DNA from 4 places in the Bacillus sp. LH1 genome. Region 2 is predicted to be linked to each of the others. Evidence: a T-box and tRNA genes for the amino acid it is inferred to sense, from the RefSeq annotation. Region 2 holds a T-box; the other regions hold tRNA genes.

Evidence for each region. The T-box of region 2 lies ahead of metG (methionine--tRNA ligase). A T-box ahead of a tRNA ligase gene usually reads a tRNA of that ligase, here a tRNA-Met.
Region 1: it has a tRNA-Met gene. The T-box ahead of metG (methionine--tRNA ligase) is inferred to sense a tRNA for this amino acid. The anticodon was not compared.
Region 3: it has a tRNA-Met gene. The T-box ahead of metG (methionine--tRNA ligase) is inferred to sense a tRNA for this amino acid. The anticodon was not compared.
Region 4: it has a tRNA-Met gene. The T-box ahead of metG (methionine--tRNA ligase) is inferred to sense a tRNA for this amino acid. The anticodon was not compared.

Annotation. Positions count from the first base shown of each region.
Region 1 covers NZ_CM175007.1:538,302-543,406, forward strand. Annotated here, with positions in the region: rRNA gene ACX9TM_RS02765 (23S ribosomal RNA) at 1-922, shown strand, start outside; rRNA gene rrf (5S ribosomal RNA) at 1,023-1,138, shown strand; tRNA gene ACX9TM_RS02775 (tRNA-Asn) at 1,147-1,221, shown strand; tRNA gene ACX9TM_RS02780 (tRNA-Ser) at 1,224-1,315, shown strand; tRNA gene ACX9TM_RS02785 (tRNA-Glu) at 1,333-1,407, shown strand; tRNA gene ACX9TM_RS02790 (tRNA-Val) at 1,412-1,487, shown strand; tRNA gene ACX9TM_RS02795 (tRNA-Met) at 1,514-1,590, shown strand; tRNA gene ACX9TM_RS02800 (tRNA-Asp) at 1,594-1,669, shown strand; tRNA gene ACX9TM_RS02805 (tRNA-Phe) at 1,679-1,754, shown strand; tRNA gene ACX9TM_RS02810 (tRNA-Thr) at 1,773-1,848, shown strand; tRNA gene ACX9TM_RS02815 (tRNA-Tyr) at 1,859-1,942, shown strand; tRNA gene ACX9TM_RS02820 (tRNA-Trp) at 1,950-2,023, shown strand; tRNA gene ACX9TM_RS02825 (tRNA-His) at 2,043-2,118, shown strand; tRNA gene ACX9TM_RS02830 (tRNA-Gln) at 2,182-2,256, shown strand; tRNA gene ACX9TM_RS02835 (tRNA-Gly) at 2,262-2,336, shown strand; tRNA gene ACX9TM_RS02840 (tRNA-Cys) at 2,351-2,421, shown strand; tRNA gene ACX9TM_RS02845 (tRNA-Leu) at 2,432-2,513, shown strand; gene ACX9TM_RS02850 (DUF3884 family protein) at 2,724-3,044, opposite strand; gene ACX9TM_RS02855 (YebC/PmpR family DNA-binding transcriptional regulator) at 3,396-4,115, shown strand; gene ACX9TM_RS02860 (NUDIX hydrolase) at 4,262-4,723, shown strand.
Region 2 covers NZ_CM175007.1:4,910,911-4,916,015, forward strand. Annotated here, with positions in the region: gene ACX9TM_RS25525 (EamA family transporter) at 1-647, shown strand, start outside; gene ACX9TM_RS25530 (hypothetical protein) at 715-969, shown strand; gene metG (methionine--tRNA ligase) at 1,011-2,645, opposite strand; T-box leader at 2,696-2,966, opposite strand; gene ACX9TM_RS25540 (class I SAM-dependent methyltransferase) at 3,081-3,899, shown strand; gene ACX9TM_RS25545 (methyl-accepting chemotaxis protein) at 4,314-5,105, shown strand, end outside.
Region 3 covers NZ_CM175007.1:749,018-754,122, reverse strand. Annotated here, with positions in the region: gene ACX9TM_RS03870 (SH3 domain-containing protein) at 1-351, shown strand, start outside; gene ACX9TM_RS03865 (hypothetical protein) at 357-695, shown strand; gene ACX9TM_RS03860 (DUF3965 domain-containing protein) at 936-2,087, opposite strand; gene ACX9TM_RS03855 (CBS domain-containing protein) at 2,409-2,828, opposite strand; tRNA gene ACX9TM_RS03850 (tRNA-Glu) at 2,957-3,028, opposite strand; tRNA gene ACX9TM_RS03845 (tRNA-Asn) at 3,030-3,104, opposite strand; tRNA gene ACX9TM_RS03840 (tRNA-Ile) at 3,113-3,189, opposite strand; tRNA gene ACX9TM_RS03835 (tRNA-Trp) at 3,200-3,270, opposite strand; tRNA gene ACX9TM_RS03830 (tRNA-Thr) at 3,277-3,349, opposite strand; tRNA gene ACX9TM_RS03825 (tRNA-Phe) at 3,360-3,435, opposite strand; tRNA gene ACX9TM_RS03820 (tRNA-Asp) at 3,444-3,519, opposite strand; tRNA gene ACX9TM_RS03815 (tRNA-Met) at 3,523-3,599, opposite strand; tRNA gene ACX9TM_RS03810 (tRNA-Ser) at 3,620-3,712, opposite strand; tRNA gene ACX9TM_RS03805 (tRNA-Ser) at 3,768-3,860, opposite strand; tRNA gene ACX9TM_RS03800 (tRNA-Ala) at 3,881-3,953, opposite strand; tRNA gene ACX9TM_RS03795 (tRNA-Pro) at 3,970-4,043, opposite strand; tRNA gene ACX9TM_RS03790 (tRNA-Arg) at 4,054-4,127, opposite strand; tRNA gene ACX9TM_RS03785 (tRNA-Leu) at 4,131-4,219, opposite strand; tRNA gene ACX9TM_RS03780 (tRNA-Gly) at 4,236-4,310, opposite strand; tRNA gene ACX9TM_RS03775 (tRNA-Leu) at 4,340-4,420, opposite strand; tRNA gene ACX9TM_RS03770 (tRNA-Lys) at 4,435-4,510, opposite strand; tRNA gene ACX9TM_RS03765 (tRNA-Gln) at 4,515-4,589, opposite strand; tRNA gene ACX9TM_RS03760 (tRNA-Tyr) at 4,601-4,684, opposite strand; tRNA gene ACX9TM_RS03755 (tRNA-Val) at 4,693-4,768, opposite strand; rRNA gene rrf (5S ribosomal RNA) at 4,774-4,889, opposite strand; rRNA gene ACX9TM_RS03745 (23S ribosomal RNA) at 4,992-5,105, opposite strand, start outside.
Region 4 covers NZ_CM175007.1:4,768,418-4,773,522, forward strand. Annotated here, with positions in the region: gene ACX9TM_RS24675 (S8 family serine peptidase) at 1-315, shown strand, start outside; gene ACX9TM_RS24680 (L-lactate dehydrogenase) at 539-1,483, opposite strand; tRNA gene ACX9TM_RS24685 (tRNA-Glu) at 2,231-2,302, opposite strand; tRNA gene ACX9TM_RS24690 (tRNA-Ser) at 2,308-2,398, opposite strand; tRNA gene ACX9TM_RS24695 (tRNA-Asn) at 2,406-2,480, opposite strand; tRNA gene ACX9TM_RS24700 (tRNA-Ile) at 2,488-2,564, opposite strand; tRNA gene ACX9TM_RS24705 (tRNA-Gly) at 2,575-2,645, opposite strand; tRNA gene ACX9TM_RS24710 (tRNA-Lys) at 2,659-2,734, opposite strand; tRNA gene ACX9TM_RS24715 (tRNA-Thr) at 2,745-2,820, opposite strand; tRNA gene ACX9TM_RS24720 (tRNA-Phe) at 2,835-2,898, opposite strand; tRNA gene ACX9TM_RS24725 (tRNA-Asp) at 2,911-2,986, opposite strand; tRNA gene ACX9TM_RS24730 (tRNA-Met) at 2,990-3,066, opposite strand; tRNA gene ACX9TM_RS24735 (tRNA-Ser) at 3,094-3,186, opposite strand; tRNA gene ACX9TM_RS24740 (tRNA-Ile) at 3,204-3,280, opposite strand; tRNA gene ACX9TM_RS24745 (tRNA-Met) at 3,285-3,361, opposite strand; tRNA gene ACX9TM_RS24750 (tRNA-Ala) at 3,382-3,454, opposite strand; tRNA gene ACX9TM_RS24755 (tRNA-Pro) at 3,471-3,544, opposite strand; tRNA gene ACX9TM_RS24760 (tRNA-Arg) at 3,555-3,628, opposite strand; tRNA gene ACX9TM_RS24765 (tRNA-Leu) at 3,632-3,720, opposite strand; tRNA gene ACX9TM_RS24770 (tRNA-Gly) at 3,737-3,811, opposite strand; tRNA gene ACX9TM_RS24775 (tRNA-Leu) at 3,841-3,921, opposite strand; tRNA gene ACX9TM_RS24780 (tRNA-His) at 3,944-4,019, opposite strand; tRNA gene ACX9TM_RS24785 (tRNA-Thr) at 4,029-4,104, opposite strand; tRNA gene ACX9TM_RS24790 (tRNA-Val) at 4,109-4,184, opposite strand; rRNA gene rrf (5S ribosomal RNA) at 4,189-4,304, opposite strand; rRNA gene ACX9TM_RS24800 (23S ribosomal RNA) at 4,406-5,105, opposite strand, start outside.

The sequences.
Region 1 (5,105 bases), 1.0 Mb from region 2:
ACGATTTGGGCACTGTCTCAACCAGAGACTCGGTGAAATTATAGTACCTGTGAAGATGCAGGTTACCCGCGACAGGACGGAAAGACCCCGTGGAGCTTTACTGTAGCCTGATATTGAATTTTGGTACAGTTTGTACAGGATAGGCGGGAGCCATTGAAACCGGAGCGCTAGCTTCGGTGGAGGCGCTGGTGGGATACCGCCCTGACTGTATTGAAATTCTAACCTACGGGTCTTATCGACCCGGGAGACAGTGTCAGGTGGGCAGTTTGACTGGGGCGGTCGCCTCCTAAAGTGTAACGGAGGCGCCCAAAGGTTCCCTCAGAATGGTTGGAAATCATTCGTAGAGTGCAAAGGCATAAGGGAGCTTGACTGCGAGACCTACAAGTCGAGCAGGGACGAAAGTCGGGCTTAGTGATCCGGTGGTTCCGCATGGAAGGGCCATCGCTCAACGGATAAAAGCTACCCCGGGGATAACAGGCTTATCTCCCCCAAGAGTCCACATCGACGGGGAGGTTTGGCACCTCGATGTCGGCTCATCGCATCCTGGGGCTGTAGTCGGTCCCAAGGGTTGGGCTGTTCGCCCATTAAAGCGGTACGCGAGCTGGGTTCAGAACGTCGTGAGACAGTTCGGTCCCTATCCGTCGTGGGCGTAGGAAATTTGAGAGGAGCTGTCCTTAGTACGAGAGGACCGGGATGGACGCACCGCTGGTGTACCAGTTGTTCTGCCAAGGGCATAGCTGGGTAGCTATGTGCGGAAGGGATAAGTGCTGAAAGCATCTAAGCATGAAGCCCCCCTCAAGATGAGATTTCCCATAGCGTAAGCTAGTAAGATCCCTGAAAGATGATCAGGTTGATAGGTTCGAGGTGGAAGCATGGTGACATGTGGAGCTGACGAATACTAATAGATCGAGGACTTAACCATATAATATGTAGCAATGTTATCTAGTTTTGAGAGAACATAAAAAACTTGTTGACTTTTAAAGTAAATAAGTTATAATAATGATTGTCTCAAAAGAATAATGTCTGGTAATGATGGCAGAGAGGTCACACCCGTTCCCATACCGAACACGGAAGTTAAGCTCTCTAGCGCCGATGGTAGTTGGGACCTTGTCCCTGTGAGAGTAGGACGTTGCCAGGCAATATTATTCCGCAGTAGCTCAGCGGTAGAGCTATCGGCTGTTAACCGATCGGTCGTAGGTTCGATTCCTACCTGCGGAGCCATTGGAGAGCTGTCCGAGTTGGCCGAAGGAGCACGATTGGAAATCGTGTATACGTCACAAGCGTATCAAGGGTTCGAATCCCTTGCTCTCCGCCATAGGATTTATAATATTTGGCCCGTTGGTCAAGTGGTTAAGACACCGCCCTTTCACGGCGGTAACACGGGTTCGAATCCCGTACGGGTCACCACTTTGGAGGATTAGCTCAGCTGGGAGAGCACCTGCCTTACAAGCAGGGGGTCGGCGGTTCGATCCCGTCATCCTCCACCATATAAATTTTATATGAATAGTATTATCGCGGGGTGGAGCAGCACGGTAGCTCGTCGGGCTCATAACCCGAAGGTCGCAGGTTCAAATCCTGTCCCCGCAACCAAATGGTCCCGTGGTGTAGTGGTTAACATGCCTGCCTGTCACGCAGGAGATCGCCGGTTCGACCCCGGTCGGGACCGCCATTTTAATAAGGCTCGGTAGCTCAGTCGGTAGAGCAGAGGACTGAAAATCCTCGTGTCGGCGGTTCGATTCCGTCCCGAGCCACCATTTATTTTAATAAAATACGCCGGCTTAGCTCAATTGGTAGAGCAACTGACTTGTAATCAGTAGGTTGGGGGTTCAAGTCCTCTAGCCGGCACCATGTAAGTTTCGGAGGGGTAGCGAAGTGGCTAAACGCGGCGGACTGTAAATCCGCTCCTTCGGGTTCGGCAGTTCGAATCTGCCCCCCTCCACCATTTACATAGGGGCATAGTTTAAAGGTAGAACTGAGGTCTCCAAAACCTCCAGTGTGGGTTCGATTCCTACTGCCCCTGCCAAATATATTTACACAACATGGCGGTTGTGGCGAAGTGGTTAACGCACCGGATTGTGGCTCCGGCATTCGTGGGTTCGATTCCCATCAGTCGCCCCATTTTTATTTTAAAAATTACAAATAATCTAATGGATACTTACATATAATTAAGTAAGAATTCGATGGGCTATAGCCAAGCGGTAAGGCAACGGACTTTGACTCCGTCATGCGCTGGTTCGAATCCAGCTAGCCCAGCCATTTTTGCGGAAGTAGTTCAGTGGTAGAATACAACCTTGCCAAGGTTGGGGTCGCGGGTTCGAATCCCGTCTTCCGCTCCAATAAAATTTAATATGGCGGCATAGCCAAGTGGTAAGGCAGAGGTCTGCAAAACCTTTATCACCGGTTCAAATCCGGTTGCCGCCTTTTCTTTTGTGCCGATGTGGCGGAATTGGCAGACGCGCACGACTCAAAATCGTGTTCCTTCGGGAGTGTCGGTTCGACCCCGACCATCGGTATCATGAACGGCGTAATAAAAGACTCTACACCAAATGTGTAGAGTCTTTTTATGTTTTCATCATACTATAAAATAAGCAAAAATGGTGTGTTGGTGAAATGGTTATAAATGATTAAGGTAAACTTATTCATTTAGTACATGCGATACATTTGGGGAAAGCTACAAAACAATAAAGGGATAAATTTTTATCCCTTTATATAATTTCATTATTTTATAAAGAATTTCTCCAACCTGGTGACATGAAGTTAAATCCGACGCCACCAGTAGATATTAGTACATGATCAGCTGTTAATTTCGTAATTTCTAAGAACTTCTTTTCAAACTCTTCTCTGTTGTATTTGTACATAGTTGAGTGGCATGACCACATGTGCGTTGAAGTACTCAACCAGTCTCCTAATTCCTTTAATTCAGGAAACGACTCAAATCGAATTGGTTCATCTAATTTCATGAATCTCACTTGATAGATAGTTGGGTTTAACTTCTCTCCTATTCCTTTAAAAGCATGTGATTTTTTGTCTTTGGAATGTGTCATAATTCACCCTCCATCTTTTCTTCAAATTTTTTCCTATTTTTATTATACAACAATAGAAAACAATTATGGGAATAATATGGAAATCTTTATTGGCAATATAAAAAGACTGTAACAGAAATGTTAGAGTCTTTTTGTTAAATTATACTATGTGCTTCTAAAATTCGTAATAAACGTAGGAATTCATGTATAATATAACTTGTCGAAAGAACAAAATGATAGTGATTTATATTATGTCTGTAATATGAATCAAAAATGAACTTTTTATATTTCTTTTAAAAATGTGTTGAACACACATTATATTTCATATTAATATTTTTATGTAGATTTAAAACGGGAAAGAGAGTGGAAAGTATGGGCCGTAAATGGAACAATATTAAAGACAAAAAAGCATCAAAAGATGCAAATACAAGCCGTATATACGCGAAATTTGGGCGTGAAATTTATGTGGCAGCAAAACAAGGCGAGCCAGATCCAGAATCAAACCAAGCACTAAGAGTTGTATTAGAGCGTGCGAAAACATACAATGTTCCAAGAACAATTATTGATCGTGCAGTTGAAAAAGCAAAAGGCGGTTCAGAAGAAAATTATGACGAGCTTCGTTATGAAGGATTCGGACCAAATGGAGCTATGGTTATTGTAGATACACTTACAAATAACGTAAACCGTACTGCAGCAGATGTACGAGCTGCATTTAGCAAAAACAGTGGTAATATGGGTGTGAACGGTTCTGTAGCTTACATGTTTGATGCGACAGCTGTTATCGGCCTTGAAGGTAAAACATCAGATGAAGTTCTTGAAATTTTAATGGAAGCAGATGTAGATGCACGTGACATTCTAGAAGAAGAAGATTCTGTTATCGTGTATGCTGAACCAGATCAATTTCATGCAGTACAATCTGCACTTAAAGGTGCTGGCGTTGAGGAGTTTACAGTTGCAGAATTAACAATGCTTGCACAAAGTGATGTAACACTTCCTGAAGATGCTCAAGAACAATTTGAGAAAATGGTTGATGCATTAGAAGATTTAGAAGATGTTCAACAAGTTTATCACAACGTAGACTTAGGAGAGTAATACGATAGATGACCCTTTTCGCTTAGCGGATAGGGTCTTTTTTATGAAGTTAATTAAGGTGATGAAGTATTAAAGGTATTTTGTTGTAGGTAGGGAATATGATTATAGGGATATATAAAATATTCATTATCTCTAGGAGGCTTAATATGGAACATAAGACACCAAAGCATATCGTTGCTGTAGCAGGTTATTTAACAAATGAAAAAAATGAAGTGTTATTAACAAAAGTGCACTGGCGAGCTGATACGTGGGAGTTGCCAGGAGGACAGGTAGAAGAAGGCGAAGCGCTCGATCAAGCTGTCTGTAGGGAAATAAAAGAGGAAACAGGGTTAACGGTGAAGCCTATCGGAATTACAGGCGTTTATTATAATACTTCTATGCATATTCTAGCTGTCGTTTTTAAAGTAGCATATATAAGTGGTGAAATAAAAATTCAACCTGAAGAAATACAAGAGGCTAAATTTGTTGATTTAAATGAAGAGAACATAGATGAGTATATAACGCGTCCTCATATGAAATCCAGAACGCTTGATGCAATGAGAGCAACACATTTTATTCCGTATGAAACGTGGGAAGTACAGCCGTATAATTTAATAGGAAGATTGTAAAGAAAAGAGTAGCCGATTTGAGATACATTCGAATCACTACTCTTTTTTTGTATACTGTTTAAGAAAAAGGTCAAAATAATAATAGCACTAGTATTGATTTCGGGAACGTTTGTTCTGTATAATAAATCTATATGTTATATACATTTAGATTACTAGATAGTCAAAAGTATATATATTTGTAGATGATATAATTAAAGTGTAAAGTGAAAATATAATAGTCTTAAGGGTTTCTCTTTTATTGGTTATTCGTACTTTAACATAACCTATATTCAATATTTCAGATGAATAGTAGATAAAAAAAGACTGTGATACAATACTTTTTTATCCCACTATTTGCTGGGCAGTAAGCTTGATTAATGAGGACCGATTAAAGTTTCACTTT
Region 2 (5,105 bases):
CTGTAGAAGAACTACCCGCATCTATCGCTGTCGTCCTACTCTTTCAGTTCACTTGGATTGGTGTCATTATCGAAGCAATTGCAAATCGAACATTTCCAAGCCGCGATAAGATTATATCTATCCTTATTTTATTTGCTGGTACATTGTTTGCAGGTGGTGTATTTGAAGGCCTCGGACAAAGTTTTTCTACGAAAGGGATTATCTTTGGGCTATTAGCTGCTGTCTCTTTTTCATTCTATGTTTTTGCAAGCGGGCGCGTCGCTACGGATGTTCCGCCTTATACGAAAAGCTTCCTTATGACAACAAGCGCTACTCTTATCGTATGCCTATTCTTTCCGCCAACCTTTTTAACAGACGGTGCTTTGCAAGCCGGTCTATGGAAATATGCTTTCTTCCTCGGATTATTCGGCGTTGTTGTACCTGTCATTTGTTTTTCAATCGGTGTACCAAAGGTTGGAACAGGGCTTGGTACAATATTAGGTGCAGCTGAATTACCAACTGCTATTATTGCTTCTATTACACTTGTACATGAAGTCGTAACGTTCATGCAGTGGATTGGAATTATTTTCATATTAGTTGGGATCTTCACTCCTCAGCTGCTTACGGCTAGGAAAGAAAGGAAACAAAATCGCGTGCATAGCGCTTGAAAAAATACAGAATTTATATAAAAGATATAACTGCAATTAAAATAAGTAAATTTATCTGGAGGTATAAATGACTATTTTAAGCATCGTATTTTTTGCTATTATGTGTATCTTCTTCCTAATAAGATATATGAAAGAAAAGAAATTTTACGATTTACTTCTCATTCCCGTTTGTATATATGCAGGAGCAGTGAAAACTCCTTTCGTAGAGTACTTAAACTTTAATACTACATTTAAAATAACGTATGATATTGCAGCTATTATTCTTGTAATCCTTGCTGTACTTTTCTTTTTGAAAGATAAGAAAGAGAATCATACTGCATAACAAAAGACCTTTCATTTACTTGAAAGGTCTTTTTCTCTATCTCATTTTACCGCTCCATACAGCTTCTCTATCTCATGCTCAATTTGTTTTACATCGATTCGCTCAAATAATGGCTGTACGCTATCAATTCTACTTGGCAACGTATTTTGCGGTTCCCAATTTCGTTTCACAATCGACAATGTGTTTCGAACTCTTTCACTTGAAAATGGTAAAAACGGTTCAAGGAGATTTGCAAAATTAGCGATAAGATACACACAGTTATAAATCGTTTCTTCACATGAAACTGGATCATCTTCTCTTTGTTTCCAAGGCTGCTTTTCATCAAAGTATTTATTTGCAAAACGTACTGCATCAAATATTGTTTCTAGCGCCACCTTGAATTTAGTTTGCTCAATCGCCTCTCCTACACGCTTATATAATCCTTCTACTTTATCTTTCAGCTCTACCTCAATACTTCGCTTCGGCACGATACCACCATAATATTTTTCGATAAACTTTAATGTCCGGTTCACAAAGTTCCCGTATGCACCTAATAATTCACTATTATGACTGTAAATAAATTCCCGCCATGAAAAATCAGTATCGCGATTTTCTGGTGCGTTGACGGTTAAAAAGTAACGAATAGAATCTGGATCATAGCTTTCTAATATGTCAGGCACCCATACTGCCCAATTTTTACTTGTAGATAATTTTCTTTTTTCAACTGTTAAATATTCATTCGAAACGATATGACGCGGGATTGCTTCCTCCCCTATTCCAAGTAATACCGTTGGCCAAATGACGGAATGAAACGGAATATTATCCTTTCCGTGCACATAATATGTTTTCGCTTCGCTATCCCAAAACTCTTGATCATCTTTCCCTGTTTCTTCAGCCCAATGTTTACTCGCTGAATAATAGCCTGTCACTGCTTCAATCCATACGTAAATTTTCTTATCTTCATACCCTTCTACTGGAATTGGTACCCCAATTGGTAAATCACGTGATACGGCCCTATCTAGTAATCCTTCCTTTACATATCTCTCTGTTAGTTGAATCGCATTGTCGCGCCATGTCCCTGTTTGCTTGGCAATTTCTACAGCCCTTTTAATTTGCTCCTGAAATGTATGCAATGCGAAATAGAAATGCTCTGTTTCCTGTACGGATGGTGTACTACCACATAACTTACATTTCTTTTCTAACAAATCAAGAGGATCTAAAATAGCAGAACACGCATCGCATTGATCTCCTCTTGCTGCTTCATGGCAATGTGGACATATTCCTTCTACATAACGATCCGGTAAAAACTGCGTACACGTTTCACAATATGCTTGTTCCACTATTTTTTTATAAATATGTCCTTCTTCTAATAAACGTAAAAAAACATTTTGAACCGTTTCATGATGGTGCTCACTATCTGTACGTGTATAGCAATCATAAGTAAAACCAAGGCTACGAAAACATCGCTGGAACTCTTCATGATACTGATCAGCAATTTCCTTCGCTGTCACACCTTCTTGTTTTGCTCTAATTGCAATCGGTGTTCCATTACAATCACTTCCCGAAACATACAACACATTCTCACCTTTGGACCGGTAATAACGTGCTAAAATATCTCCAGGTAATAAACTCGCAATATGGCCAAGATGTAATGAACCATTCGCATACGGCCAAGCGCCCCCAATAAAAATACTCATCTTACATTCCTCCTTTAAAATATAAAAAGCCCCACCCCTATCTTAAAAAAGATAAGGGCGGGGCTGTATAAACAGTCGCGGTACCACCTTATTTCGCCAATTACTCACATAATTAGCCTTAACAAGTACGGAGCTATATGCTCTTATACTGTGGTTTTGATAACGAGTACCAACTCTCGTCGCCGCCTACTATTATCATTTGATAAGTTCAGGACGAAGCTCAAAGGCCATTGTTCAAATGAATATTCTTGCTTCTTCTCAGCTACCGAAGCTCTCTGGAAAGAATGTGTTCATCCTACTTTTCCTTTTCAACGCTTTTACGTATAACAAGTATTGTACGACTTAATCACAGAAAAATCAAACTTTTATCCAGAAAGAAAAGGAAATTACATCCCCCTGCCGAATACCTATACGTTCACAAAAGGAGTGATAACATTGAACCAAAAACAACTAAGCACTATAAATGAAAAAAGCTGGAATACAGCTGCTTATGAAGCTTGGACGAATCGCCATGGGGCGCCAGAGGATTATGCAAAAAAAATTATGGAAGATCCCACACGCGAAGTAGCACATTATTTACCTTACATACAATCTCCAAAAGGAAAACGTATTATTAACTTACTCGGCTCAAAAGGAAATAAAGGTGTTGCTCTCGCTCTTTTAGGCTCTGAAGTAACAGTTGTTGATATTTCAGCAAGTAATGCAAAATATGCAAATGAACTTGCGGACGCAGCAGGTGTCTCTATCCAGTATGTCGTTTCTGATGTATTAAATGTGCAGCTCTCCGAATCATTTGATATCGTATTGCTGGAACTTGGTGTACTCCATTACTTTCTAGATTTAAAACCACTCTTTCAAAAAATTGCTACTTTACTTAAGCGAGATGGAATGCTTATACTTCGTGACTATCATCCTGTTTACACAAAATTATTAGGAGTCGACCACCCATCATTTCAGGCCAATGGAAATTATTTCGATGAAGAATTAATTGAAGATGATGTTGCTTATAGCATCCTTCTTACAGAAGCACAGAAAGAATCGCTACCTAAAACAACCATCCGTCGCTGGACGCTAGGAGAAATCATTACAACACTTGCGGAAGAACGTTTTAAAATCGAAAAACTAGTTGAAGAACATGGATCTCATCAAAGATGGGTCTTTCCTTCTACTGCACCAGAAGGAATCGAAGAACGTATCCCTGGTCTATATACAATAATTGCGACAGCATGCAAAAAAGGATCCCTTCACGGATAGGATCCTTTTTGCATGCTCACGCATATAAGTTGAGGTTGGAGATTACCATAATTCTGTAGAATAGGACACAAGATATTTCAACATTTCGTCTCTGACTTACGTCGTCAAAAAGGGGTATGACCAACATAACGAAGAGTAATGTTTTTAGTTGATACTGATAATCGTTATCAACTAATTAGAAGTATACATGATGTCATTTCAAATTTCAATAGCATTTCTAATATTTATTTATGAATTTTATGATATGCAAATGTATACATTTTAAGAACTTTTTCTAATACTAATCTGACTCCTTCCATTATCTGCTATAATTTTCATTGAACAGATTAATAACTTCATAATAATGTTTTTATTAATTTTGTTTTAAATATCTATAAATCATAATAAACAGTTTAAATGAGGGTAGGGGTAACGATGAAATATGTTAGTATTCGAAAAAAACTACTGTTCACACTCTTAAGCATTTCTTCTTTATTTAGTATTGCTCTTATTGTTATTCTTTCATTCGCCATGAATCAAGCAAGTGAAATCGAAACGTTAAAAAATGATGTATCAAAAAGAGCGACGATTTTAAAAGAACGTGGCGATTGGTTCCAAGCACAAGTTGCTGGTTTACAAGAATATTTGCTATCACATGATCAAAAAGGATTAGATAAGTTCAATCGAGAAGGGAAAAAATTAGCTGCTACTAGAGAGAAAGTAACAAGTGACAAGAAGCTCCCAGAAGGAATGAAAGAAGCTATTTTAATGGGTGGAAAATGGCGTAGCGTCATAGATAATGAGGTACTACCTCTTGCGCGTGAAGGAAAATGGGACGAAGCATCCAAAATTGCTTTATCACAAACAGATTATGTAAATGATCTTTTAGGTCGTTTTAATAAATATACAAATGAAGAGAATGAGAAACGTGACGCATTAATTGCTGATGTCGAGTCTTCTTCATCACTTATTCAATATATTATTTTCTTCTCACTTATTACATGTACATTAACGTCTATCTTATTAGCATGGTGGTTCTCTGGTAAACTCGTTAAACCAATTCGACAAATTGATGAGAAGTTAAAAGAATTAGCTTCTCAAGACGGAGATTTAACGGCTAGATTACACGTAACAAGTAAAGATGAAATTGGTGACATTGCAAATTCCTTTAATCAAATGCTCACTAACTTACAGCATATAATAAAACAAGTTCAACAAACATCAACA
Region 3 (5,105 bases), 1.2 Mb from region 2:
GATATACGCTGGGAACAAATGCATTATGGTATAGATATTGCCGCTCCAGGAAACGTCTCTATCCAAGCTGCTGCTGCAGGTAAAGTTGTGAAATCTTATTATTCAGCTAGCTATGGCAATGTTGTTTTCATTGCGCATCAAATCAATGGGAAATTATATACAACTGTTTATGCTCATATGAAGGATCGCACTGTACAAGCTGGTGATCAAGTACAGACTGGACAATTAATAGGTCATATGGGAAACACAGGTCATTCATACGGGCAACATCTTCATTTTGAATTACATAATGGAGAATGGAATTTTGAAAAAACAAATGCAGTAAATCCACTGCCATATTTAGTTAGGTAAATTGTATGCCACGCAATATACCTCTTATAATTGAATACGTAGCCTTTTTAGGTTTAATCTGTTGTTTAATCATTTACAATACAAACATTGTATTTTTATCTATTATTATTGCTTTTGTTGCATTAGAAATTATGATGGAATCATTTCAAGTGCAACTAAAACAAAAAATTGCCCATATTTATAATGCTATTTTTCTTTTGAGTGCTCTCATAACAAATATAATTAGTAATGGCTTTTATTTATCTACTGTATTTCCAGTATTCTTTATGGCTGTTTTATTATTTGTAGCTAGATATATTAATGTCCCTTATAACCAAAAACAAAAACAAGAACAAGAAGCTTAGAAAGAGGAGACACTGTGTACCAATCTTTCAAAGATGCTCCAATAAAATACATATTGCATTTGTATAAGAAAGCCAATACTTTTTTTGGTATACAAGGAAGTTATACTGCACAACTTCTCCTATATGGAATGTTGTTTCTTGTCTTAATCACTTTCTCCTTGTTTTACTAACAAAAAAGGATCTCACATAAACTGGAGATCCTTTTTAATTTATATTAATTTTTCATATCGAAAATATTGTTTATCCACAAGCATATTTTTCATAAATAAAGCTCAGATTATATTTTTTCTCTAAGCTCATTCGTTGTTCGTCATCGCACCAATAGAAAAGAATATCATGAATCGTTGCGTAACGCTTATTTTTAAGAAATAGCCTAAAAAATGATGGTAAACAATCATGTAATTGTATAAATATATAATTGCGTAGTGTTTCTTCTTTATATTCAATGCCCTTACAAATATACAGTAATTCTTCACAATAATATGCATGCTGTGGAACTTGTATCATTTCGAAAAATGGCACATAAGATAGTAGCTTTCCAATAAAATGACCATATCGATCCATTACTCCTATCGTCATATGCTCCATCATTTCTTTCATCACATATAAATAATCATCTACATGCGTTGTCTTTAATGGGTCTAAGCGATCGGAAATTTGAGATAATACAGCTCTTTGACATGCTAAAACTGCCTGACTAGGTCCATAATATGATAGGAAATCTGTACACTTACGATATTTCCGTAATAAATCATGTGTATACAAATCATATACAAAAGTATTACAATACATTGCTAAACTCATCATATCACTATTTAATTGCTCTTTTGATAATGATTTCGCTCTCTTGCACATATAAAAGAATGTAAATTCCAATACTTCTTTATGAGATAATAAATGTTTACAATCGGTTATACACTTCTCATTAAATTTAACTCTATCCCAAATTTCAATATCCCTATCTGTCAATTCACCTATACGATATTTAATAATTAAATAATTTAAAGCAACTGATTGCGTCAAAAGATCCCATGTTTCATATTCCAATGAAGTATGAACAAACTCAGCTAATCCTTGCGCTATCATAAAATCATTTGCCTCTTCATACCAACCAATCTCTTGGCATAAGCGAAGAATACGCACTAAAGTTGGAATTTCATCTTTATGAAACTGCGGTAATTTCTTTGCTTTATTCATGCCATATACGATAAATGCCGCTAAATTTTCTTCTTTATAAAATTCTTTCTCTTTCCATACTAATATAGTTCGTTCTTTCCCCTCACCTTTTGGGTGACAAGGTACAAGCAAAGAAAATAATTCAGCGAAATTATTTGGTTCTATATATGTATCTGTAACCAAATTCCAATTTGGATCGCCCTGTACAGCCTTCATATAATTCCCCTTCCCTTTTCATCTATGTAGGAAATATTAATTTATTATCGCACCACTAAAAATTAATATTGTTATATTCAAAATCTCTCATAATACTTATATCTATCAGTATATCATCTTTTCTCTTATTAAAAATTAAGAATAACAAATTTTAAAAAAATGTCGAAATTATTAACCACATACTTATTATATAATGTCTCAGATACATCACGCTAACATATTAGTTTAATCCATATATACTAGAATAATGTATCTGAAATTTATATATAATTTAGCTCTTTATGAGTGACCATTAAACTCTCGGTTAATGAAAGTTTCAATTTACTCTGTACGCTCTGAGATTTCGCTCAAGGCAAATCCAGCTTGATCATCTGCTGATTCCCTTATAGCTAAATCTCCTAGTGCTAACATGCCAATAAGTTGACCACTATCAACTACTGGTAATCGTCTAATTTGATGCTGTGCCATTAGCTCTGTAGCTTTTTCAATAGAATCATTTGGAGAAACTGAGATAATATTTGTTGTCATTACATTTGTAATCTTATTAGATCCAGGATGTTTTTCAGCAATCCCTCGAACGACTAAATCACGATCAGTAACAAGCCCAACAACTTGCTCATTTTCAACAACAGGAATTAATCCAATCGATTCTTCCTTCATTTTTACAGCTGCCTCATATACATTGTCTAGCGGTGTACAATGTACAATATGGGTACTCATTAAGTCTCTCACTCGTGTCATTATGATTTCCTCCTTTTTATACATACCATAGCTTTTCCAAAATTCCTTTATTTATTTCTGGAAAGTAACGTAATAAAAAGGATTAACAAAATAAAAAAGAGCCAGCATAATGCTGACTCTTTTTGGTATGACCCGTACGGGATTCGAACCCGTGTTACCGCCGTGAAAGGGCGGTGTCTTAACCACTTGACCAACGGGCCATGGCTCCGCAGGTAGGACTCGAACCTACGACCGATCGGTTAACAGCCGATAGCTCTACCACTGAGCTACTGCGGAATAATATATGGTGGGCCTAAATGGACTCGAACCATCGACCTCACGCTTATCAGGCGTGCGCTCTAACCAGCTGAGCTATAGGCCCATATACTTTACAGGGGCAGTAGGAATCGAACCCACACTGGAGGTTTTGGAGACCTCAGTTCTACCTTTAAACTATGCCCCTAAATGATGCCGGCTAGAGGACTTGAACCCCCAACCTACTGATTACAAGTCAGTTGCTCTACCAATTGAGCTAAGCCGGCATAAAAAAAATGGTGGCTCGGGACGGAATCGAACCGCCGACACGAGGATTTTCAGTCCTCTGCTCTACCGACTGAGCTACCGAGCCAACATAAATGGCGGTCCCGACCGGGGTCGAACCGGCGATCTCCTGCGTGACAGGCAGGCATGTTAACCACTACACCACGGGACCATTTGGTTGCGGGGACAGGATTTGAACCTGCGACCTTCGGGTTATGAGCCCGACGAGCTACCGTGCTGCTCCACCCCGCGACAATATAAAGTTTTAAAAATGGAGGAGGTAGAGGGATTCGAACCCCCGCGCGACTCTCGCCGCCTGTCGGTTTTCAAGACCGATCCCTTCAGCCGAACTTGGGTATACCTCCATGAAGGAAAAAATAAATATTTTATTATTATATGTCTAAGCCATTAAAGAAAAAATGGAGGAGGTAGAGGGATTCGAACCCCCGCGCGATTCTCACCGCCTGTCGGTTTTCAAGACCGATCCCTTCAGCCGAACTTGGGTATACCTCCGAGACATATATTAAATAAAGTGGAGCCTAGCGGGATCGAACCGCTGACCTCCTGCGTGCAAGGCAGGCGCTCTCCCAGCTGAGCTAAGGCCCCATGTTTTTTGGGAATATCGGGAAGACAGGATTTGAACCTGCGACCCCCTGGTCCCAAACCAGGTGCTCTACCAAGCTGAGCCACTTCCCGTTAATAAAAGCGCGCCCGAGAGGAGTCGAACCCCTAACCTCTTGATCCGTAGTCAAACGCTCTATCCAATTGAGCTACGGGCGCATATGGTGCCGAGGGCGGGGGTCGAACCCGCACGGTGGTCACCCACCGCAGGATTTTAAGTCCTGTGCGTCTGCCTGTTCCGCCACCCCGGCATGTCATATTGAAAATTGGAGCGGAAGACGGGATTCGAACCCGCGACCCCAACCTTGGCAAGGTTGTATTCTACCACTGAACTACTTCCGCAAGACATGTATGAGTTATTTTATTAAAAGTGCGGGTGAAGGGAGTCGAACCCCCACGCCAAAGGCGCTAGATCCTAAGTCTAGTGCGTCTGCCAATTCCGCCACACCCGCATATTTCATTAAAATGGTGAGCCATGAAGGACTCGAACCTTCGACCCTCTGATTAAAAGTCAGATGCTCTACCAACTGAGCTAATGGCTCTTAATGGCTGGGCTAGCTGGATTCGAACCAGCGCATGACGGAGTCAAAGTCCGTTGCCTTACCGCTTGGCTATAGCCCATTAATTAAGAATGGTGGAGGGGGGCAGATTCGAACTGCCGAACCCGAAGGAGCGGATTTACAGTCCGCCGCGTTTAGCCACTTCGCTACCCCTCCGACATATATGGTGGAGGATGACGGGATCGAACCGCCGACCCCCTGCTTGTAAGGCAGGTGCTCTCCCAGCTGAGCTAATCCTCCATTTTGCCTGGCAACGTCCTACTCTCACAGGGACAAGGTCCCAACTACCATCGGCGCTAGAGAGCTTAACTTCCGTGTTCGGTATGGGAACGGGTGTGACCTCTCTGCCATCATTACCAGACTGTATTCATTTAAGACAAGAATCATTTTAACTCATTTGACCTCGAAAGTCAACAAGTTTTTTATATTCTTTCAAAACTAGATAACATTTGCTACATATTATATGGTTAAGTCCTCGATCTATTAGTATTCGTCAGCTCCACATGTCACCATGCTTCCACCTCGAACCTATCAACCTGATCATCTTTCAGGGATCTTACTAGCTTACGCTATGGGA
Region 4 (5,105 bases), 140 kb from region 2:
GACGGTAAGTTGCTTGGCCAATATTATTATGCAAGACCTGACGAAAACCTTGCCGGCGATGTAAATGGTGATAAAGTAATCGATATTAAAGATGCTGAAATCATTGCTAGCAACTATGGTAAAAAAGGACTAACTGTAAAAGACGGAGATCTTAATAAAGATGGTATTGTCGACGAAAAAGATATTCGCTTCGTTGAAAAGAACTTCTTGAAAAAAGGGCCAGATGCATCTAAGTCACAAACACCTGTAGAAAAATCAAAAAGCGGTACACTGGCAGATATTTTAAAGAAATTAGGATTAACGCCTAAAAAATAATAAAGTGAAACTTTAATCAATTGAGGTTTTACTGCCCGGCAAATAGCGGAATAATAAAGAGCACTCTACGTAAAATAGAGTGCTCTTTTTCTATAAACGACCCTTATCCAGCAAAAGGGGTATATTGGGGATATACAAGGGAAACCGGAAAAGGAATTTATATTAAATTATATAAGTTCAGAGGTAAGAAGCAGTTTCCCACCTCTGAACTATTTAGCAATTATTATAGTACTGGTGCCATTGTTTCTTTTAATACTTTTACAGAATGAGCGAACTTCGCTTTTTCATCTTCATTTAGCTCAAGTTCTACGATTTCACGTACACCTTCGCGGTTAATTACAGCTGGAACACCTACGTAAGCATCTTTCTCGCCGTATTGACCTTCAAGGTATGCAGATACAGTTAATACGCTGTTCTCGTTGTTTAAGATTGCTTTAGTTACACGAAGTAGTGACATACCGATTCCGTAGTAAGTTGCACCTTTACGCTCGATGATATGGTAAGCTGCATCACGTACGTTTTCGAAGATTTTGTCTAAGTCTTCTTGTTTGTACTGTTCGTTGTTAGCTAAGATTGTTTCTAATTTTTGTACACCGATAGTAGCGTGGCTCCATACTGGAAGTTCAGTGTCACCGTGTTCACCAACGATGTAAGCATGAACGTTACGTGGATCTACATCTAAGTAGTCACCTAACATGTAACGGAAACGAGCAGAGTCTAAAGTAGTACCAGAACCGATTACGCGCTCTTTCGGTAAACCAGATTCTTTCCAAGTTACGTAAGTTAAAATATCAACTGGGTTAGTTGCGATTAAGAAGATTCCATCGAATCCGCTATCCATAATGCCTCGAACGATTTGTTTAAAGATCTTTGTATTTTTCTCAACTAAGTCTAAACGAGTTTCACCTGGCTTTTGTGGTAACCCAGCAGTGATAACAACTAAATCTGCATCTTTACAATCTGCATAGCTACCGCTCCAAACTTTTGTTGGTGATGGAGAGAATGGTACCGCATGGCTTAAGTCCATTGCTTCCCCTTCTGCTTTTGCTTCATTAACATCTACTAATACGAATTCTTCAGCTACACCTTGGTTGATCATTGAGTAAGCGTAACTACAACCTACAGCTCCTGTTCCTACTAATACTACACGATTGATACCTTTTTTCATGGTAATTTCCCCTCTCTATTGTTCACATATATTTTTTTATGATTGTTTAAGTAATTAATTAAAATACTAATTTAATGTTGTTTAACTTCTTTACATTCATATTGTAGCACGTATTATTGTGAAAAAGTTCACAAATTATGACCTATTTGTGAACTTTTTCACATAGAGTGTAAAGTTATTGGAATAGGTGTGGAATCCATTTCAATGGAGGCGTTTTCTTTAGATTGTGAAAGGGATTTTCTTGTGGTTTTTGTCGGTAAGTGAAATTATACCAGCGATTTTTAGAATATATCGACCGTAACTCCAAATATATCAGCGATTATTAAAATTTATCGATCGTAACTCAAATTATATCAGCGATTTTTGCAATATATCGACTTACCGACAAAACTCGACAATACTGACAACATAAAAAAGCTGTCTTCAGTAGATCACAGCTATTGAGAGAAAGCAGCTTCTTCTATATATTATTTATTTTCCACAGTAGCTCCCAGATGCATTTTCATCGGTTTCTCCAAGTGTAGGAGGCTACAGCCATACAGCTGGGGTAAAAGTTCAAGTTGAAGTTAATTCCTTCATATTCATACAGGTCCAAATAATTAACATGATTGTATTTACGGCTCTCTATGTACCCAACTGCAACAGCGAATACTTCATATTTCTTCTATTGCATAAAAAAGCAGACTATCCAAAGTCCATTTTTATACAACAAAAAAGAGATAGCAGATTATGCTATCTCTTTTAGTATGACCCGTACGGGATTCGAACCCGTGTTACCGCCGTGAAAGGGCGGTGTCTTAACCACTTGACCAACGGGCCAGTTCTGGCAGAGAAGAAGGGATTCGAACCCTCGCACCGCGTTCGCGATCTACTCCCTTAGCAGGGGAGCCCCTTGAGCCACTTGGGTACTTCTCTATAAATATGGCTCCGCAGGTAGGACTCGAACCTACGACCGATCGGTTAACAGCCGATAGCTCTACCACTGAGCTACTGCGGAACAATTATGGTGGGCCTAAATGGACTCGAACCATCGACCTCACGCTTATCAGGCGTGCGCTCTAACCAGCTGAGCTATAGGCCCATAATTGAAAAGCGGGTGAAGAGAATCGAACTCTCGACCAGAGCTTGGAAGGCTCTTGTTTTACCACTAAACTACACCCGCATTAAATTGTAAATGGTGAGCCATGAAGGACTCGAACCTTCGACCCTCTGATTAAAAGTCAGATGCTCTACCAACTGAGCTAATGGCTCATTTTGAAAGTGGTGCCGACTAGAGGACTTGAACCCCCAACCTACTGATTACAAGTCAGTTGCTCTACCAATTGAGCTAAGTCGGCTTGCGTTTTCAAAATGGTGGCTCGGGACGGAATCGAACCGCCGACACGAGGATTTTCAGTCCTCTGCTCTACCGAGCCTTTATGTAAAAATGGCGGTCCCGACCTGGGTCGAACCGGCGATCTCCTGCGTGACAGGCAGGCATGTTAACCACTACACCACGGGACCATTTGGTTGCGGGGACAGGATTTGAACCTGCGACCTTCGGGTTATGAGCCCGACGAGCTACCGTGCTGCTCCACCCCGCGATGATAAAATATTTACTTTAGAAAAAATGGAGGAGGTAGAGGGATTCGAACCCCCGCGCGACTCTCGCCGCCTGTCGGTTTTCAAGACCGATCCCTTCAGCCGAACTTGGGTATACCTCCGAGATATATACGTCTAATGGTGGACCTTGTAGGACTCGAACCTACGACCGGACGGTTATGAGCCGTCTGCTCTAACCAGCTGAGCTAAAGGTCCTTTATGGTAGCGGCGGAGGGGATCGAACCCCCGACCTCACGGGTATGAACCGTACGCTCTAGCCAGCTGAGCTACACCGCCATAAATGATATTAATATAAGTGGAGCCTAGCGGGATCGAACCGCTGACCTCCTGCGTGCAAGGCAGGCGCTCTCCCAGCTGAGCTAAGGCCCCATGTTTTTTAGGAATATCGGGAAGACAGGATTTGAACCTGCGACCCCCTGGTCCCAAACCAGGTGCTCTACCAAGCTGAGCCACTTCCCGTTAATAAAAGCGCGCCCGAGAGGAGTCGAACCCCTAACCTCTTGATCCGTAGTCAAACGCTCTATCCAATTGAGCTACGGGCGCATATGGTGCCGAGGGCGGGGGTCGAACCCGCACGGTGGTCACCCACCGCAGGATTTTAAGTCCTGTGCGTCTGCCTGTTCCGCCACCCCGGCATGTCATATTGAAAATTGGAGCGGAAGACGGGATTCGAACCCGCGACCCCAACCTTGGCAAGGTTGTATTCTACCACTGAACTACTTCCGCAAGACATGTATGAGTTATTTAATTAAAAGTGCGGGTGAAGGGAGTCGAACCCCCACGCCAAAGGCGCCAGATCCTAAGTCTGGTGCGTCTGCCAATTCCGCCACACCCGCATATTAATTTATTTAAGAAAAATGGGGCGACTGATGGGAATCGAACCCACGAATGCCGGAGCCACAATCCGGTGCGTTAACCACTTCGCCACAACCGCCATGATTTCTGGTGCCGACTAGAGGACTTGAACCCCCAACCTACTGATTACAAGTCAGTTGCTCTACCAATTGAGCTAAGTCGGCTAAATGGTGGAGGATGACGGGATCGAACCGCCGACCCCCTGCTTGTAAGGCAGGTGCTCTCCCAGCTGAGCTAATCCTCCATTTGCCTGGCAACGTCCTACTCTCACAGGGACAAGGTCCCAACTACCATCGGCGCTAGAGAGCTTAACTTCCGTGTTCGGTATGGGAACGGGTGTGACCTCTCTGCCATCATTACCAGACTGTATTCATTTAAGACAAGAATTATTATAACTCATTTACTTTCGAAAGTCAACAAGTTTTTTATATTCTTTCAAAACTAGATAACATTGCTTCATATTATATGGTTAAGTCCTCGATCTATTAGTATTCGTCAGCTCCACATGTCACCATGCTTCCACCTCGAACCTATCAACCTGATCATCTTTCAGGGATCTTACTAGCTTACGCTATGGGAAATCTCATCTTGAGGGGGGCTTCATGCTTAGATGCTTTCAGCACTTATCCCTTCCGCACATAGCTACCCAGCTATGCCCTTGGCAGAACAACTGGTACACCAGCGGTGCGTCCATCCCGGTCCTCTCGTACTAAGGACAGCTCCTCTCAAATTTCCTACGCCCACGACGGATAGGGACCGAACTGTCTCACGACGTTCTGAACCCAGCTCGCGTACCGCTTTAATGGGCGAACAGCCCAACCCTTGGGACCGACTACAGCCCCAGGATGCGATGAGCCGACATCGAGGTGCCAAACCTCCCCGTCGATGTGGACTCTTGGGGGAGATAAGCCTGTTATCCCCGGGGTAGCTTTTATCCGTTGAGCGATGGCCCTTCCATGCGGAACCACCGGATCACTAAGCCCGACTTTCGTCCCTGCTCGACTTGTAGGTCTCGCAGTCAAGCTCCCTTATGCCTTTGCACTCTACGAATGATTTCCAACCATTCTGAGGGAACCTTTGGGCGCCTCCGTTACACTTTAGGAGGCGACCGCCCCAGTCAAACTGCCCACCTGACACTGTCTCCCGGGTCGATAAGACCCGTAGG